4 regions of the Robertmurraya sp. FSL W8-0741 genome follow, and region 4 is predicted to be linked to each of the others. Evidence: predicted binding sites of a transcription regulator. Region 4 holds the regulator's gene; each other region holds the start of a gene.
What was found. Region 4 encodes LexA, which represses DNA repair genes until DNA is damaged. Its sites were predicted from a motif close to CGAACATATGTTCG; they were not measured.
Positions count from the first base shown of each region.

Region 1: NST02_RS23265 (YolD-like family protein) is a predicted target of LexA. The motif match lies at 1,198-1,211, and genes of this name have one in related genera.
Region 2: NST02_RS10235 (DNA polymerase IV) is a predicted target of LexA. The motif match lies at 1,456-1,469, and genes of this name have one in related genera.
Region 3: uvrB (excinuclease ABC subunit UvrB) is a predicted target of LexA. The motif match lies at 1,299-1,312, and genes of this name have one in related genera.

Region 1 covers NZ_JBBOQG010000001.1:4,774,246-4,777,463, reverse strand. The annotation lists gene NST02_RS23280 (SDH family Clp fold serine proteinase) at 1-289, opposite strand, end outside; gene NST02_RS23275 (hypothetical protein) at 291-470, opposite strand; gene NST02_RS23270 (YolD-like family protein) at 800-1,138, opposite strand; gene NST02_RS23265 (YolD-like family protein) at 1,242-1,505, shown strand; gene NST02_RS23260 (siderophore ABC transporter substrate-binding protein) at 2,501-3,218, shown strand, end outside.
Region 2 covers NZ_JBBOQG010000001.1:2,126,917-2,130,134, reverse strand. The annotation lists gene NST02_RS10240 (PhzF family phenazine biosynthesis protein) at 200-1,102, opposite strand; gene NST02_RS10235 (DNA polymerase IV) at 1,522-2,751, shown strand; gene NST02_RS10230 (YolD-like family protein) at 2,762-3,106, shown strand.
Region 3 covers NZ_JBBOQG010000001.1:976,760-979,977, reverse strand. The annotation lists gene uvrB (excinuclease ABC subunit UvrB) at 1-1,215, opposite strand, end outside; gene NST02_RS04645 (methyl-accepting chemotaxis protein) at 1,716-3,218, opposite strand, start outside.
Region 4 covers NZ_JBBOQG010000001.1:2,976,472-2,979,689, forward strand. The annotation lists gene NST02_RS14445 (YneB family resolvase-like protein) at 1-491, opposite strand, end outside; gene yneA (cell division suppressor protein YneA) at 502-816, opposite strand; gene lexA (transcriptional repressor LexA) at 971-1,594, shown strand; gene NST02_RS14460 (DUF4183 domain-containing protein) at 2,007-2,354, opposite strand; gene NST02_RS14465 (DUF4183 domain-containing protein) at 2,512-2,892, shown strand.

The sequences.
Region 1 (3,218 bases), 1.8 Mb from region 4:
ATTCGGTAGCTGCTATACTACCACCGGGGGTATGTAAGAATAAATCTAGTCCTTTTGTCTTGTCTAATCCATTCATAACTGTCATGAAACCGTTTTTGTCACTATCGTCAACAGAAAAACCATTATAACGTTCAGCAACTAATTCTTGTTTTTGAAGCCATCCTGAATAATAAACTATTACATTTCTCTCAGTAATTTCATGTAAGGCCCTTAGATATTTTCTTCTAATTGAATCAAAAGGATTGTTAAAAATATTGATTTCATTTAAAATTTCACTCCAATTAGGCATTTTATCTTTGTTCCCCCCTTTCGGTTGGAGTTACAACAATATGTTTGGTGACAAATTTACTATTTGTTTCATCATCTAACAGTGTTGAACCAAAAGTATACTTTTTTCTATTTTCTTTGCTATTAATATTTAACTTCCTAAAAATGTCGGTTATTTCTGGTCGGATTTCATCGTTCTTCAAATTAATACCTCCCTTTATTTCTTATAATATATTAACATCAATTATAAAAATAATATACCTTTTGAAAAATCACTTGTGCAGAAATTTGTAGAAATTAATAAAAAAATTTCAGTCGCAAAAGAAATTACAATATTATGCATAACTCATTTATTATTATTATTATGTTTTTTGTGAAAAATGATACTTTCAATGAGAGCAAAATAGGACGGCTTAAACTTAACAGATAGCTACTCAAAAATTCGCCTGTCTCTATCTAGGATTGTTAAAAGCATCGGCAATAAAATGGATTGCTCAATGATTTTACGGTCATCCTCTGGGATAATTGCCAACTAAATCATCTCCGTTTTGCTAATGTCATTAATCGATAACCTTAATATCTCCTTGTCTGTGTCGATTAATAAGGTCTTAGTGACGTAATCAATTTTGTCGATTACGCCCTCAATGTCTTTAAAATATCCATCATCCCATAGTGTAAGTCGCATAGGCATGGTGTAATTAAGTGAGTTATAAATATCAATGTTTATTTGCTCAAGTTCTTGTTCGTCTAAAATTGGCTTAGGTACTTTTTCTTTATCTTTCCCCAACTTAATAAGTTCTTCTTTATGCTCCGGTAGCATTATCCGGCTTGATTCCCATCGTAAATTACTACCTTTCGTTAACTTATTCATTTAACCATCTCCTTTATGATTTAATTATACAAACATTTGTTCGAAAATCAACTTGATAACGAATATACGTTCGTTTAAAATATTTAAAAAGGAGTGATTTTAAATGATGTTAGCGAAACCAAAAAAAGTTAAGAAAGCAGCTAGACCAAAAAGGGATGAATTTGAACTTGAAGACTTAGCAAATCAACTTATTGAAGCGCACAATGAGGGTATTGTAGTGATCTTGCACATCTGGAAAGGTGAGCCAACAAGATGCAAAATCTCGAAACTTGATGGCCAAACACAGATGGTGCATATTGAAGTAGGGTATAATACAGAGAAAGTAAAATTTATTGATATTTTGAAAGTGGAAAGCGCTCCTGGTTGAGTAATCACATTAATCACATTAATCACATAAAAATCACTTATTTTCTGTTAAGTTTTGAAAAAACACGAAAATGACTAGAAATATAGGTTAGTAGAAATACAATAAAATAGAGGGTTTGAAAGGTGCTGAAACGGTGCGAAATACGCGCCAAAGATGGGCGGCATGATGTAATAACGAAAAGCGGAAACGGCTTGTTCAGCCCCGACAAGCATATGACGATCTAGGAAAGAAGGCGCTCTTTTCCTTCATTCCTAGAGTGGCTTATGACCTCGAGGGGCAAGCCGTTGCAGCTAGACATTATGTCACCAAACCCTTGATATATAAGGACTTTATGTAAGATAAGAGTGAAAAGTTAACATTTTGCTAACATTGAGGTTTTTAACGGAGGCTTCTCATTAGTTCATTGAACTTTTGAGAGGCTTCTTTTTTATTTTGGGGATATTTTCGATCCTTTTTTTTATGTCCGGGTGGAGCTTGTGGAAAATTACCCTCTGGTAGTGAACCGTATGGCTATAACCAAGATGTGGACATTGTTGATTCGTATGATTGTCTTAACTGTCTTATTGTATTAACGAGGAAGTTAATGTCTATGAAAATAAAATAAATAGACGCTTGTATTCCTCCTTTTCGATTAGGTACGATTGACCATAAGCAAAATAGATGGAGGCGCTTTCAGATAAAATATCCTTTATTATAAATATTCCCATAAATGATATTGACAATCATTATCAATTAGAAGTAAGATAATAGTTGTGTGATAGTAATGATAATCATTATCAATCAAAAAGGAATAATTGAAATGATTATTTGAAAAAGTTGGAGCTGGCTTGAAAGCGATAATTATTATCTTGTTTTATGTTGTAGATATGCCTGTGTTTTATAGAGATAAAGAGTATTTTATGAGGGCATAAAAAAGAACATAGATAGTCAATTTATCAGTTCAATAGGCTCTGAATTTTAAAAATTTATAATACATAAGGAAAGAGGTAAGAGAGATGGGGAAGTTTAAATTAACTGTCATTATGGCCATTTTTATTTTGATGTTGGCGGCATGTTCAAGTGCGGATAATGCAAATAGTGAAACTGAGGATAATGAACCTGAAGCAAGTGAGCAAGAAGAGGAGGCAACCGAACCTGCAACAGTTGAAATCACTGATGCACACGGAACGGTTACGGTTCCTGTAAATCCCAAGAATGTAGTAGCTTTGGATAATAGAACGTTTGAAACGTTGGCAGATTGGAATATTGAGTTAGCTGCTGTACCAAAAGCGGTAATGACCTCGGATTCACCGTATGTAATAGATGAAAACGTTCAAGATATTGGGAATCACCGTGAGCCAAACCTTGAAATAATAGCGGCTGTAGACCCTGAGCTTGTTATCGTAGGTCAAAGGTTTTCCGGATATTATGAAGATATAAAAAAATTAGTGCCAAATGCTGCTGTTATTGATCTAAATGTTGACGTTTCTGAGGAAGCCAGTGCGCCTGGAGAAAATTTAGTAAATGGATTTAAAGAAACTACCCTTAATTTGGGGAAAATTTTTGATAAAAATGAAGAGGCTGAACAATTGATAGCTAGTTTTGAGCAGGCGATTGAAAAAGCTAAGTCTGCGTATAATGGCAGCGATAGAGTGATGAGTGTTATCGTTTCAGGTGGAAATATAAACTTTTCAGCTCCGCACACTGGACGTGTTTGGGGTCCGTTATTTGAAA
Region 2 (3,218 bases), 850 kb from region 4:
CTGATTAGCTTTACGTTTATTGCGCAGATTTTGAAGATATGTGCGCGTTTTTACGATTTATTGCGGATTTGTTCAAAAAAGCAAGTGAAGAAAATGGTTCTCCACTTGCTATATTGTATAAGCTTTTTAATCAATCTATTTCTCATTGGACAGTAACATTATCAGATACGCCTGTTTGCGATTGAAAAGAATCACTTTACTAAATGGGCTTTGCTTCTTCTAACAAAATGTCAAAATCCTTTACATACACGGCATTTCCAGTAATTTCAACATCTAAAGATTCATTATTTTTTAAAATGCGGACCATAACTCGACCATCTTTTTCAATTTCATGACCTTGCTCAACAATAAGGTGCAAAGATTTTTTAAAATGATGATTAATGTATGTCGCATAAAAAGCTCCCATCACTCCTGAAGCTGTACCCGTTACTGCATCCTCGACAGTACCTGAATACGGTGAAGAAAAATGTCGAGCATGCATATTGGCATTGGAATCAAAGGTTTCCATACAGAATGGGTGCACAGATGCTGTGGGTATTTCCTTTAAAATAGAAGGGAACATATGATTATTAGGGCGCATTTTTTTAAATGCCTCTAATTTTTTTATTGGTATTAATAATGTCCACGTACCTGTACTTCCATATACTATTGGTAAATTGTCTTCGATATCAGATTCTTCCAATCCGATTGAGTCTGCTAGTTCTTTTTTTGAACCATTAAAGCTTTCAAATTTTGGTTGAGCTTGTTTCATCGTTATAAATTGGTCACTTCCGGTTATCGTTACAGGCAATATTCCAGCTCTTGTTTCAATTGTTAGATCCGTTTTATCCCCTAACAATCCTTTCGTTTTTAACGCATAAACCGTTGCCATCGTGGCATGACCGCAAAGATTCATTTCATGACCAGGAGTAAAAAAACGTATTCTCAAATCAGCTACTTCCGATTCAACTGGAAAAGCCGTCTCATTAAAACCTACTTTTAAAGCAATCTCCTGCATTTCCTCTTCAGTTAACTCATCTCCGTTCAAAACAACTCCTGCAGGATTCCCCTTATTAGGCTCTTTGCTAAATGCATCATAATGATAAACTTTTATAGGCTTCAAACCCCATCCCCCTTTTCTTTTATCTCACTCACTTCTGCATTCTTTTTCAACCCTTCTAATTCGTAGTTAAAAATTTCTACAAACATGAGTATAAAACCTCCTTGAACTACCTTTAAATCATTTTACATTATTAATGAATTTCAAATATCGATTTATCACTGTTTTTACTATATCTACTGCCGACTCAAGAATATGGCATCTGCTCCATTATTTCTTCCCGAATCCTATTGCCTAACCATTTTCATGATACCAATCTAAAACTGTCACTCTTTTTCTCTTCACAAATGTTTACTTTTCTTGTTAATACTCAAAAGAATTCTTTTTACCACCCAGAAATATTTACCAGTATTACACAAACATATATTCGCATATAATGAATACGAATATATGTTCCCTTTTGGAGAAAGGAAGATATCAGCATGAAGGATAAAGTGATTTTCCTTGTAGATATTCAATCGTTTTATGCTTCTGTGGAAAAGGTTAGAAATATAGATTATCAGCATAAACCTCTAGTAGTAGCCGGAGATCCTGAAAGAAGGTCGGGAATTATTCTCGCAGCATGTCCAATTGCCAAGAGCTTTGGAATTAAGACTGCTGAACTTTTGTGGCAAGCTCAAATAAAATGCCCTCAACTAGTTGTCGTTAAACCGCATATGCAAACCTATATAAATGTCTCAGTGGCGATTAGCCGGATCATGGAGCAATTTACCGATTTAATTGAGCCATTTTCAGTTGATGAGCAATTTTTGGATGTCTCTGGAAGCTTGAACATATTGGGAAATGAGTACGAAATTGCAGCTGCATTGCAGCAACAAATTTTCAATAACGTCGGAGTATATGCGAGGATCGGTATTGGCAAAAACAAAGCTCTTGCCAAAATGGCTTGTGATAACTTTGCAAAACAAAATGAAGATGGAATATTTAAGCTAGATGAAACGAATATGGGACAGCTTTGGAAACTACCGGTTGGCAAGATGTTTGGGGTTGGAAGAAGAATGGAGAAAAATTTGCAGGGGATGGGCATCTTTACAATTGGGGAATTAGCTACATTTCCCGTCGAAATACTAAAAAAACGCTGGGGTATTAATGGAGAAGTTCTCTGGCAAACCGCCAATGGCATTGACCATTCTCCTGTTTCGGTCAAAACACATGAGCAGCAAAAAGCAATCGGACATCATATGACATTGCCAAGAGATTATTCTGAAATAGGGGAAATCAAAACCGTTTTATTGGAGCTTTGTACTGAAGTAGCTAGAAGATGTAGGAATAAAGGCTATATGGGAACTACCGTTTCATGCGGAGTTAGAGGGACTGATTTTGATGCTCCAACTGGTTTCCATAGACAGATGACATTGCCGGTTCCTACTAATTTTGATATGGATATTTTTACTGCAGCCTATGAATTATTTTTAAGACACTGGGATCGGCAACCAGTCAGAAGCCTTGGTGTTTCATTAACCAACCTACAAGCATCTGACTGCTATCAAATCGATTTATTCGATAACTATTTGGAGAGAGAGCGCTTAAATCATGCATTAGATGCCATATGGAACAAATATGGACGGACGGCTATTTTTCGGGCCTCTTCTTTAACTCAAGCAGGGCAAGCTTTTGAGCGTGCCAGAAAAATAGGTGGACATTACAAATAGGAGTGAACAAATGAAAATAAATAAACTAAGCAAAGGACATAATTTGCGCTGGGAATCAAGTCGGATGATGCTGCCTGAGCATAAAGAACAGTTATTAGAAGAAAAGAGAAAACAGCAAGAGTTTATCCCGCCTCTACTAGATCATGATCAACTCGAAGAGATCAATCGTGAGATTCTGAAATCAATCGAACAGATGCGGGCAGTTACGATTACCTATGCAGAAAAATACGAACCAGCACAGTTCTGGGGCTGGATTCAAAAAATTGATCCAATAGAAGGTTCGTTAAAAATAGTGAATGACGATGATACTTTGAGTCTTTCCTTTACTAAAATTTTACAAGTTGAAATTAGCTAAACTCCCTCTCCAGTCTAGGCCCGCGGATTTTTCTGAAAAGTTTTGCTTAGATGGACATTGTGGAGAATTCAGCAATAATTACAGGTTTTACTGTATGTTGCCAAGCCTGAAT
Region 3 (3,218 bases), 2.0 Mb from region 4:
AGGCGTGTGCTCTATTTCATACGGACCAGGAGTCGCCGAAATATAAACAATTTGATTAATATGTTGTTCAAATTCTTCAAATCTCAATGGACGGTTGTCCATCGCTGAAGGCAATCGGAATCCATGATCGACCAGCACTTGCTTTCGTGCTTGGTCACCATTATACATTCCCCGAACCTGTGGCAGCGTCACATGAGATTCATCAATGACAATTAAAAAGTCCTCTGGGAAATAATCGAGAAGTGTATATGGCGTTGAACCGGACGGTCTTAGTGTTAAATGTCTTGAATAGTTTTCAATCCCTGAACAAAAGCCCATTTCTCTCATCATTTCAAGATCATAACGTGTTCTTTGCTCCAAACGCTGAGCCTCAAGGAGCTTATCGTTTTCTCTTAAGTGCTTTAAACGTTCTTCCAGCTCTTTTTCAATATTTTCAATCGCTACTCTCATTTTTTCCTCACGGGTCACGAAGTGGGATGCTGGGAAGATAGCAACATGCTCTCTTTCTCCCATAATTTCACCAGTTAAAGCATCCACTTCACGAATCCGATCAATTTCGTCACCAAAAAACTCTACTCTTAAGCAATGCTCATCCTTTGAAGCAGGGAAAATCTCAACCACATCTCCCCTTACGCGAAAGGTACCACGTTGAAAGTTGATGTCGTTACGCTCATATTGTATATCTACTAATCGTCTGAGAAGCTGATTGCGTTCAATCTCCATTCCTGTTCTTAAAGAAAGAACCATTTCCCGATATTCTTCAGGCGAACCTAAACCATAAATACAGGAAACACTGGCAATGATGATGACATCTTTCCGCTCAAACAAAGCGGACGTTGCCGAGTGACGAAGCTTATCTATTTCATCATTAATACTTGAATCCTTCTCAATAAATGTATCAGTGGAAGGAACATATGCCTCTGGCTGATAATAGTCATAATAGCTGACAAAGTATTCAACCGCATTATTGGGAAAAAAGTCTTTAAACTCACTATAAAGCTGTCCTGCCAACGTTTTATTATGAGCGATGACAAGGGTCGGCTTATTCACTTCCTTAATGACATTGGAAATCGTAAATGTCTTCCCGGTTCCTGTAGCTCCAAGCAAAGTCTGATGCTTCTTCCCCGTCTTTATTCCCTCAACAATTTTTCGTATAGCCTCTGGCTGATCCCCTTGAGGTGAATATTTCGAAACCAATTCAAACTGATCCTTCACACAAAAGCCTCCTTCTCCACTTGAATCCGATGAACTCATATTCTCATTCTACCACAAACAATCAAAAACTAACCAATAATATGCGAACGGATATTCGTTTTTTTTACTTTTGGAAATAGTTTCATTCAAAATTGGGAGTTTGAAAGAGGACTTTGCCAATTTTGAGTGGGGATTGCAAGTGGTTTGGACGAGTTGTACGAAAGTGCGAGGGAGGGTTTCGTGTGCTTTCGCGTCGATTACGCGGATCTTGCTTTGTGCGTGTTTTGGCTGGGATTGCGACGGTTTCTTCCTTGTTTGCGCGTATTCTTCTCAGGATTGCACTGATCTCGTTTTGATTGTGCGCGATCTGTACGAGATTGCACCGATTCCTACTTGTTTGCGCTCCGCTATGATCCAGAGTCCCAGAGGTTTTGATCCTAACCCCCAAGTAACAGCAGCGACAAATAAAAGCGACCACGAAATTGCCATTTCCATTGGTCGCTTTCATTCTCATATTCGCATTAAATCTTGAATTTCTTAATTGCTTCGTCCATCTGTTCAGATAGTGTTTGTAAAAGGTCCGTTGATCTTTTGATATCGTTGAAAATGTTCATCTGCTCTTCGGTTGAGGCGGCAACCTCGGTTGAGTAGCTTGCGGATGCTTGGGATAATTGGGCGACTTCGTCGATGGAAGCGGATAGCTCTTCTGAGGCTGCTGACATTTGTTCCGTTGTTGCTGTCACTTCTTGGAGTTCTTCGTTTACTTTTTGAATCGCCTCAAAGATTCCTTTGAAGGTAGCACCGGCTGAATGGATGGCGTTGACGCCGAGTTCTACCTCATTTATGCTATTGTCCATTTCTGTTACGACCTGTATCGTGGTGTGCTGATATTTTGCAATTAGCCGTGAAATTTGTTCCGCAGAATGCTTGGATTGCTCGGCCAACTTTCTTACCTCGTCTGCTACAACAGCAAATCCCTTGCCATGGTCCCCTGCTCTTGCTGCTTCAATTGCAGCATTAAGAGCTAATAAGTTGGTTTCATCGGCGATATTAGAAATAACTTTTAAAATGAGTTCCACTTCTTGAACCTGTTGCCCCAATTCCTTTGTAACATTAGAGTTTTGGGACACAGTTGCCTGAATCCTATCGATTTGATTCATAACTGTTGTTAGTTCTTCGTCCCCACGTTTAACTTTGTTGATCATCTCTTGTGACGATTCTGCTACATGGCTTGCCGATTCAGCGATATTTTGAATTCCTTGCGCCATTTGTTCAATAGCGACTTTCGATTCATTCGTCTTCTGGAGTTGTGTTTGATTGCCGCTAGCCACTTCTGTTACGGATTTTGCAATCATCGTACTTGCTTCATTTACATCAGAAACATTTGCGTTCAGATGTTTTGCTGCCCCCATTAACTTCATGGAAGTAGCAGAAATATTTAAAATGATCTCTTTCATATTTCGAATCATAACGCTGAAGGCGTCTGATAAAACTTTCATTTCTCCTGAACTATTGCTGTGCTCTTCCTTCATTATTTTATCAGCCGCAACTAGATCACCTTCTGCAATCACATTTGCTGTTCTTGTTAGTGATGGAAATCTTTTCAGCATTCGGTTCACATACAAAAATAAAGCACCACCTGCCATGGCAATGGCCAAAACGTTTACTCCGATGAATAAAGGCAACCCTTCTTTATTAACTGTATTCTGGATAGCCCCTACCGCTCTGGCATCAATATCCACTCCTAATATTCCAATCACACTGCCGCTGCTGTTGGTAATAGGGGCAAACGCTGATAAGTAATCCCCATATTCCGGATCGTGAACAATTTCCGTATGACTCACATTTCCATCAAGAACTGGTTCGATATCTTCGTAAGTTGTTGCCGTAGTTGGAGCACCAATTGATGCGGAAATATCAGAGTCCCTTGGCAGACCATCGATGTACATCATTACATTTTTGTCATCATCCACTGCTAATGTGTAAACATAAAACGAACCGGTTTTTTCTCTTAAATCATTTAA
Region 4 (3,218 bases):
TCTCTACCACTGTTGAAACCAAGATTTTTAAGGTTTCTTTGAGGTTCGTAACCATCTTTAACAGCCCGCTTCATGCCTCTTTTAATTTTACTATTATGTAATTTCCTTTGGTATTCTTCCACCATTGCAACAATTTGTAAAACCATTGAATCCGATTCGGAGATTTGCAGCTCTCCGTTGTGAGCAATTGAAAAAAGAGAAACGCCCTCTTTCATAATACAATGAAGCAAGGCAATTTTCGCATTGCCTCTTCCCAGTCTTGTTTCATCTTGAATAAGAACAATTTTTACATCTTGATCTTTAATGATAGAAAGCATCTCCAAGATGCCTTCACGCTCATAATCATAGCCGCTCGCTTTTTCTTTTATCACTTTAATAACGTCAAGATGATATTGTTGAGCTAAGGTCAATAATTCTTCTTCCTGTCTTGCCAATGATGTTTCTTGGGTATCCTTATTTGTACTAACACGGCAGTAAATAATTGCTTTCATTGAATTATTTCTATTCATCTTCTCGGCTGCTGGCAATATATAATCCATCTTTCTTAACCGGAATGACGATAGAGTCTCCTACATAGATTGTCTCATCAATTTCATTCGCGTTTTTTACCCACTTGATAAATTCAGCAGGAGAAAGCTGATGTTCGTCAGCGTACGTTTCCGCAAACTTCCATAAGGAATCCCCTTCCTCAACTTTAATTGTTAAATAATCTTCCTCTATAGAAGTAGGCGTTTTTTCTGCCAACACAAATGCGAGTACAAAGCTCAAACCAATTAATAGAATTGCGTAACAATATTGATTCCATAGTTTCTTCATCTTTCACACCTCAAACTAAGAATATATGTTCGTTATTAATTTCATTATAATACGAACGTTTGTTTCTAGTCAATAAAAAGTTCGAACTTATGTTTGTATCAGTTGGAAATACATGCTATAATCAAAGCAAGAAATAGAATTCGAGGTGTGTAATATGGTAAAGCTATCAAAAAGACAGCAAGATATTCTTGAATTTATAAAAGACGAGGTCAAGCTAAAGGGATATCCGCCATCCGTAAGAGAAATCGGTGAAGCTGTTGGCCTCGCATCTAGCTCAACCGTTCACGGGCATTTAGCTAGACTCGAGAGCAAGGGGCTCATCCGCCGGGACCCAACGAAACCACGTGCGATTGAAATTTTAGAAGCTGATGAAGAAGCAAATATTCCGAAAAGTAGAGTAGTAAATGTACCCATTGTCGGAAAAGTTACTGCCGGACTGCCGATTACGGCAATCGAAAATGTGGAGGAGTATTTTCCATTGCCTGAGCGCTTTGCAGCAGACGACGAACATGTATTTATGCTTGAGATTATGGGAGAAAGTATGATCGAAGCCGGGATTTTGGACGGTGACTATGTCATTGTTAGGCAACAGCAATCTGCCAGTAATGGAGACATTGTGGTAGCAATGACTGAAGAAGATGAAGCAACGGTAAAACGCTTCTTCAAAGAAAAAGATTATATTCGTTTGCAGCCTGAAAACTCAACGATGGAACCGATTATTTTGAGAAACGTCTCCATTTTAGGAAAAGTTATCGGTGTTTACCGTCATATACACTAATCTTATCAATCTCTTAAAGCAGGTTATCCTGCTTTTTTTGTTCCTTTTGAATAATTTTTCTTCGTTTACTACATATTAAAAGAAAAAATTTTGAAAGGGTTTTTATATGAGCACTCTTATTTCTCAATTTCTAGTCAGCTTACTCTCTTCTTCTCTTGATATGAAGTATAACTTAAATTGGCATCGCAAACTCATTCTTCTCTTTATTCCCCTTTTTATCTTTTTTGCTTTTTTGCAAACAGAATATTTGCTTAAGAGAATAGAGATAAAACAATCGACAGAAACTAAAAAATAACTGGGAAAAGTTTAGCAATATTATCCGCTCTAGGCTGACTGCAAACAAATAAGTCGAAGACGTGAAGAACTAAAGACTACTAAAGGGCAACGATTACTTTTTCTTATCCCTCAATCATTAAAATTTTAACATTTGCAAAATCACCGGAGCACCTTTCGGGGGCACGTCTTCTGTTTTTAATGTAATTTCTCCTTTTTGCACTGCGTAGCAGTCCTTCGGCTGCAACACTCCGTTAATAAAAAGATTCATATATGATACTTGCGAGGGGGCAAGAATTACCTGCTTCCCTAATTCAGGAATTCCATCTACTTCTTTGTATGATTTTGATTCTCCATCTGAAACGGTGTAGTATTCGTATACTTCCACTTTTTTAGGAAGATGATGGCGGGAGATGACAGGAGGAATTAACGGAATGGTCAAAAAGGGTTTGATAAAATGATTGCGATCCCTATTTTTAGATGCCACCTTTTCTTTCCTCCTTTATGCTCACGATACATGCCTTTTTCAACATTATATAAATAGGTCGAGATTATGTGCTTGGTCTTACATTATCTATACGTAAGTTTAGTCAATAAATGACAACAGGCATAATATAGTAAAAACTTGGAAAGGAGGAGTTACCTTGCCCCTGCAGATTATGAAACTAGCAATTAGTGCAACTTCGACGATTAGCACATTTCCAACTGTTGAAAGATTCTTCACTGAAGCGGCAGAACAAGTTACTGGCGATGGTACTTTAACGATTGCGGTTGAGGATTTCTGGACTGACACTGGAGCAGCAGCAGACACACTTCCAGAATTAACGGCTGACAATAGCTACATTAATGTTTATATAAATGGTGTGCTGCAAATGGATGACTTAATTGCCTACACGCCAGGTGCTACTGGTGTAGGACAATTAGTGATAACTGTTCCTACTGGTTCAACAATTGAAGCAGCATCTCCAGTCGTCCTAGTTGTCACAAACTTTGCGCCAACAAGCGATACAACGATTATCACCTAAGTAAATCTCACCTCTGAAAATGATATTTCAGGGGTTTGTTTTTTTGCATATTACCATTTAATACGCATCAAAAAAAACAGATGCCTGTCAAAAAACCCTTCAGTTTAACGGAAAAGCGTGCGAGACCAAGCATCACACGAAATGAGGCAAAAATCGTTTTATCAACAATTCTGTTAATAAAGCTTATCTAATAAAGTTTATATTGATGCTTCATAAAATATTGAATATAATTTATGAAATGCCTCTGTAGCTCTAGAAGGGAAGAGCGCCGGAAAACATTGTAGAACCGGGTCGCAAGGCAAGGGTTTCAGAAGCACCGAAAAGCA